DNA from 3 places in the Shewanella polaris genome. Region 2 is predicted to be linked to each of the others. Evidence: predicted binding sites of a transcription regulator. Region 2 holds the regulator's gene; each other region holds the start of a gene.

Region 1 (2,280 bases), 850 kb from region 2:
TGCCGTCGTTGTTGATGCAGATTCAAGTGATGTTGCCGAACCATTAACTCTAGAGTTTAATGAATTATTTGCTGTACTTACACCGCTAGCACTGGCCTGTCCAGGTATCGCTACGCTTGCGGCCACCGACTTATCAATATCACTTTGTTTATCGTCATTAACCAAATCGCCAGATTCACCATCTTTGCTATCAACAGAGGTATCCATCATGGCTAAATTAGAAGCATCAGCACCCAGTGATTGTAAATTAAATTCACTAATTAATTTATTTAACGCCTGGTTGTCTAGCGCTTGTAAATCTTCTAAAGACAAATTGGCAAATGCCATAATCTTATCTAGGTCTTCAGTACTGAGCTGAGAAAGAGCTTCTGTGGCAGTTGCAAAATCAACTGGTAAATCAATCGTATCAATAGAATTATTAACAACAACGTCGTTTCCAGACGCGGATGAAAGAGTCGCGTCAAAATCACCTTCGGTCATCTCGCCGAGCGGCAAGTCTTTTCCGTCGGCGGCATTACGGTTATTCAATGAGTCAGCCATATTAAGCTGCGCAAAAATCATTTCCGCATCGGCATTTTCTTCTGAAGAATACTCAGTGCCAATATCGACATTCGCTTTTTCAACTTCGGTATTAAACGAGTTCTTCGTTGTATTAGCGTTACGTTGTGTAGCAAGATTGGATTCGTTTGCTTGATCTAAAGCAGATAAGAATGATTTATTATCAACATCTTGCATGTTTCCTTTCATACTCACATCAGCAGATTTACTGCTACCGCCGAGTAAAATATTGTTGACCTGCTGCATAATCTGCTCCACTCAATTAAACAAAGTTAGGTAATTTATCGTCTAATAACCACGTGTCAATGAAACTCTATACGCGCAATATTAGTCTTCTGGCGATGCAAAAGACGATGAAAAAGTTCATTGTAAAACTTACTAGTGAGCTATGTACTGTCGCTTCACTGACGATTTCTACTTATATTTATAATGTTAAGCAATTTAGGTGCCAATATTTATTGACTAACAATCTTTAAATTAAAGACGATAAACAATAAAAATGCGGAGAACGGAGTATAAGTGATATTTAGATTAGGTTAAGAAAGACTATTTCTTTTTTTGACGGAAATATTGCTGCATAGCAAATTCATCTGACATTTTTTGCTCGCGTTTGGCTTCTAGTACCATCGCTTTATTGGCTTTTTGGGCCAATAACATGTCAACCGCTTTACGCTTTTGTTGTTTTTCTTGCCAATGAACTTGACGATAACCGACTTGCTTTTCGGCATCTTGAACCGCTGAAACTTGCTGTGTTATCGCACTATCTACTTGACGAATAAACTGATGAAATTGATGATATTGATTTGCCCGTAACGTCGTTCCTGCATGCCCTTCCATCTGTTTCATATAATCTAAACGATAATTGTTCAATGCATCTAGCTGACCTTGGCGTTTTTGTTTTTCAAATTGTGCAGATTTAAGCTGTAATGCCGCCTGTTCTTCTGCAGAAGTGGCTAACTTCAGTACTGTTAATAGGGGATCAGTTCGAGTCATTTATGTTATCCCTGACACTGTGCAGCTATTTGAGTCAACATTACTCGACTGTCTTCAAATGTCACAGGCTCTTTAAATCCCTGACGTAAAAAAGCATTCATTGCGGGTTGTAAGCGGATTGCATTATCAATCCGAGGATCACTGCCCTGAGAATAGGCCCCAATTGAAATAAGGTCACGATTCTGCTGATATAAAGAATACATCTGTTTAACTTTACGCATCGCTTCTAGATGTTCCACACTAATAACCATAGGTGCGACACGGCTAATCGATGCTTCCACATCAATAGCAGGATAATGACCCGAATCGGCAAGTTGGCGAGACAACACAATGTGACCATCTAAAATAGCCCTTGAAGCATCAGCAATAGGATCTTGTTGATCATCACCCTCGGTCAATACAGTATAAAATGCCGTAATAGAACCTTGTCCTGCGCCGCCATTACCTGCTCGCTCAACCAAACGTGGAAGTTTAGCAAATACTGAAGGTGGATATCCTTTAGTGGCAGGCGGCTCGCCTACCGCTAACGCCACTTCTCGCTGCGCTTGCGCATAACGGGTCAGGCTATCCATGAGTAATAAAACATCGTAACCTAAATCTCTAAAATACTCAGCGATACGAGTGGACGTTTCACAAGCCCGTAAACGCATTAATGGAGATGTATCTGCAGGCGCAGCCACCACAACAGAGCGCGCACGGCCTTCATCACCCAAGATTTCTTCAATAAAT
Region 2 (2,280 bases):
TTAGTGTTGTGTATACTTCTGTTGGTGTTTAATTACCTGACGGTTGAGCTTATCGATCAGGGCGTCTATTGCAGTATACATATCAGTACATTCTGACATGGCAAACATCACTATGCCATCTGTGATTTTACTGGCTTTTGATCTTTGTTGTAACTTTTATACATTGAGCGCAACGTTTGCATTATGGCTCTGATCGGAGTGTCGTTCAAGCTTTGAAAATTTATCATGAATATATTCCGTTGCCTTGTAGGTTATAAACTCTTACGTTGGTTAGACGGTGGAATCATCATTGCTTCACGATATTTTGCAATGGTACGACGAGCAACGTTTATGCCCTGTTCAGCCAGAAGTTGGGCCATTTTACTGTCACTCAGCGGTTTTTGCTGGTTTTCTGCAGCAACTAATTTTTTGATAAAAGCACGAATTGCAGTAGATGAACATTCACCGCCATCGTCAGTGCTGACATGGCTAGAGAAGAAGTATTTTAGTTCAAACAGTCCTCGTGGGGTGTGCATGTATTTTTGGGTAGTCACCCGTGAAATGGTTGATTCATGCATTTCTACAGCTTCAGCGATATCATTTAATACCATTGGTTTCATGGCTTCTTCGCCATATTCAAAGAAACCTTGTTGAAATTGTACAATGCAATTGGCCACTTTGAGTAATGTGTCGTTACGGCTTTCAATACTTTTAATAAACCATTTAGCTTCTTGCAAGTGGCCTCGAATAAATTGACTATCCGACGGATTTTTACTGCTTCGCGCCATGGCGGCGTATTGTTGATTAACGCCAATTTTTGGCATGTTGTCAGGATTTAACTCTACAACCCATCGGCCATTTTTCTTTAGTACCGTAACATCGGGTATGACGTATTCGTCATCTACGGCAGTAATTAATAAACCTGGACGAGGATTAAGTGACTGGATTAGGGTGATAGCGTCACGCAACTCGTTTTCTTTTAGCTTTGTTTTACGCATTAACAATCTAAAATCACGCCCGGCAATTAAATCTAAATAGTCTTTAATCAGCAGACGAGCATTATCAATATGGGGGGTTGTGTTGGCATATTGCGCTAATTGGATGAATAAGCACTCGCTTAAATCTCTAGCCGCTACACCAACAGGATCAAAGTGTTGAATGCGCTTTAATACGGCTTCAACTTCATCTAGTTCAACGGTTTCATCGCCCATTGCTTCGAGAATATCTTCGGTACTTTGGGTTAAATAACCTTGTTCATCAATAGCATCAATGATAGCGGTGGCAATTGCTAAATCGGTCTCAGAAAAGGGAGTAAGATTTTTTTGCCATTCTAAATGCTCATACAGACCTTCAGTGGTTTCACCTTGGAATGGCATGTCATCGTCGCGCATGCTCGCACTGCCTGAACCTGACATTGGGGAGGCGGTATACACTTCGTCCCATGTCGTATCCATGGCTAGATCATCCATGGTTTCTTTGGTTATAGACTCTGCAGTGTCAACTGTAGAGGTGTCTTTTTCTTTATTAACGCTGCTGTTGTCACTAAAGTCGGTATCAGCTTGGTCTCGATTTTCTTTTGCGGAGTTTTTTGCTTCTGAAAACTCATCTTCTATTTCAAGCAATGGGTTTGAATCCAATGCTTGTTGGATTTCTTGCTGTAGCTCCAATGACGATAATTGCAGTAAGCGAATAGCCTGCTGCAATTGTGGGGTCATGGTTAAGTGTTGACCCATTTTGAGTTGGAGTGACGCTTTCATTTACCGCTTATCCCTAGATGATTTCCATAAAAATGACAATCTAAAATACTGTATTGATTGTTACATACATCAATGACATTTAACGTTATTTAGTTAACGTTCAACAAAACGAGTTAGATAGTTTAAAAGACCCGTAACTTAACTATAGCTTGAATTGTTCACCTAAGTACACAGCTCGAACTTGTTGATTGCTCAATACTTCATCAGGTGTACCTTCAGCAATTAAATTACCTTGGCTAACAATATAGGCCCGCTCGCAAACATCTAACGTTTCACGAACATTATGGTCGGTAATTAATACCCCTAAACCGCGACTTTTCAGTTGTTGGATAATTTTTTTAATATCAATAACTGAAATAGGATCAACACCAGCAAAGGGTTCATCGAGTAAAATAAATTTTGGATTAGCAGCTAATGCGCGTGCAATCTCAACGCGACGACGTTCTCCACCCGACAACGACATGCCTTGATTATCGCGAATGTGGGTAATGTGGAATTCTTCTAGCAAATGCTCAAGTTGTTCAATTCGTTGGTCGTTGTTGAG
Region 3 (2,280 bases), 1.9 Mb from region 2:
TCAAGCTCTTCGTGGGTACGTCTGGTTAAATTATGCATTGTAGTGACAATGCCATTTTGATAAAAATCGGCCATGTTACGCCCCTTCTGATGATAGTGGGTTGTTCTGTGATTCTACGGATGACGACAGTAACGTTTTATTAATACATTCTGCCCAGCCTTTAGGGCCATATTCAGTACTTTTGATGGTTTTTTTGTTGGTCGTTAATGTAGGAAATTCATGAGTCGGTGATTTAATTTGTATGGCAATGTCAGCGGCTTCGAGCATGGCATTATCATTACCACTGTCTCCAAGAGCAACAGTGGTTACGGGAGTGCCATATTGTTTGGTATACACATCGGCTAGCCATTTCATCGCTTTGCCTTTATCTGTATCACCGCCGACATGTAAAAAACGTCCGCCCTGCAAAGTATGTGCACCAACACTGGTCATCAACTTTATAAACGCTTGTTTACTGGTTTCATCTCCTTTCCAGAGCAATGGTTCTGCATAATGTCTAACAAGTGCAAGCTTGGCATTGTCGGGGGATAAATCGGTGAGTTCACATAGCTCTTCAACCGACAAAGATGAGAAACCAACAAAATCATTCTTGAATGCTTGGGCTTGTTCATTTAACAGTTTAAGCCAATATTCTCGTGGTTGGCTAAATTCTTTGACCCAATAATATCCCTGGGTAAATGTATCTTCTGGCTGTTGCGCAAAGTAGCCAATCGGAATATAAATCACGGCACCATTTTCTGAAATAAACGGTGAGTTAAAGCCAACGGTCTGTTGTAACTTTGTCATTTCTGCAAAGGTTTTACTGGTATTGGCAATAATCGGTATCTGGCGCTCATTAAGAGCTTCAATCACTTCAATTGCATGACTAAAGCTATAGTCAAAATGATCAAGTAAGGTTCCATCTATGTCAGTGAAGATAAGTGGTCGTGTTGTCATATCATGGCCCTTTTAATCAACCCGGAGTAAAAGCGTACAATGCGAAAGAACAAACGCTTCGCTTACAGTTAGTGCGTCAAATCAACACTTCTCACTTATTATGCGCTTTAAATTTGTAATTATAGATTCAGGATATGTGCCAAGCATAAAATCTTTGCACCTTAATGGTACAAATAGTCTTTAGACACTGATATGTATAAAGTATTTTAATGGCGTTGAGTCGTCAAGTAAAAAGTACTTTAGTGCGAAAGGTGGAGGATTGTGCAACGATAACAAATGATCGCACCATATTGGTGCGATAAATAAACAAAAACAGTAAAGAGTGGTGAAGTAGCAAAAACTTGATACTAGAAAGCGACTTGACGAGATTCTATAAAAGCTTATGACAATGCAGTTCCTAGAAACGCAGCCTTCTACCTGTTAAACAAGTGAGCAGCGAAACGGAACCTAGTAACGACAGAGAAGAGTCTTAAAATTGATTTTCAAAATAACTTTCGATAATTAATACCGCAGACACTGCATCAATTTGACCTTTAGTTAAGGCTTTAAAACCTCCCAATTCAAATAAGCGAGCTTTGGCATCGGCTGTTGTTAATCGTTCGTCTTGAGTGGCAATTTTGATACCAAAACGACCATTAATTCGATTAGCAAATTTACGAGCTCGTTGAGTCATTTCTTGTTCGGTTCCGTCCATATTTAACGGTAAGCCCACCACCACAAGATCTGGCTGCCATTCTTTTAATAATTTATCGATATCATCCCAATTAGGGATCCCATCAACCGCTTTAATTGATAATAATGGTGTCGCACTAGCAGTAATGGCTTGACCTATCGCGACGCCAATACTTTTGGTGCCGTAGTCGAATCCTAAAACGGTTTGGTGTTGCATGTTTATCTCTTTGTTTAATCTTTAGAGGACGCTTTAAAAGCAACGGCCTAGAGCGCTGCGCTGCTAGGACGCTTCGCGGCTAGATACTATAAAATCTTAGCAGGACGCAGTCCGCCCTAGAAGCGAAACAACCTATTTTTAAGCATGACCGACTTGGCTGGACATTTGCCATATATCAAAACCGAGTTGTTGGGTTGCCACTTGCCACATTTGTTCGTGATCAGCGCTGAAAAGTAACTCTGGTGTGGCTTTAATAGTTAACCAAGTATTGTCTGCAATTTCTTGTTCAAGTTGATCTTTACCCCATCCTGCGTAACCAAGCGCTACAATAAAATGTTCAGGGGATTTTTTCGAACCGATAGCCGCCAATATATCTCGTGAAGACGTTAGCATAGTGTGTTCACTAATTTCGGTGCTATTGAGCCAATGCGGTTGTGGAGTGTGCAACACAAAGC

What was found. Region 2 encodes sigma-54, which starts transcription at its own class of promoters, with help from an activator protein. Its sites were predicted from a motif close to GTTGGCACGNNNNTNGNNT; they were not measured.
Region 1: a site for sigma-54 is predicted at 993-1,011, ahead of FH971_RS13745 (flagellar hook-length control protein FliK). Genes of this name have one in related genera too.
Region 3: a site for sigma-54 is predicted at 1,062-1,080, ahead of FH971_RS05550 (HAD-IIB family hydrolase). Genes of this name have one in related genera too.

What each region holds. Positions count from the first base shown of each region.
Region 1 covers NZ_CP041036.1:3,167,728-3,170,007, forward strand. Annotated here, with positions in the region: gene FH971_RS13745 (flagellar hook-length control protein FliK) at 1-804, opposite strand, end outside; gene fliJ (flagellar export protein FliJ) at 1,105-1,551, opposite strand; gene fliI (flagellar protein export ATPase FliI) at 1,557-2,280, opposite strand, start outside.
Region 2 covers NZ_CP041036.1:4,014,109-4,016,388, reverse strand. Annotated here, with positions in the region: partial or broken gene hpf (ribosome hibernation-promoting factor, HPF/YfiA family) at 1-255, opposite strand; gene FH971_RS17520 (RNA polymerase factor sigma-54) at 252-1,736, opposite strand; gene lptB (LPS export ABC transporter ATP-binding protein) at 1,879-2,280, opposite strand, start outside.
Region 3 covers NZ_CP041036.1:1,246,681-1,248,960, reverse strand. Annotated here, with positions in the region: gene FH971_RS05555 (glycosyltransferase family protein) at 1-74, opposite strand, end outside; gene FH971_RS05550 (HAD-IIB family hydrolase) at 76-936, opposite strand; gene ruvX (Holliday junction resolvase RuvX) at 1,406-1,825, opposite strand; gene FH971_RS05540 (YqgE/AlgH family protein) at 1,964-2,280, opposite strand, start outside.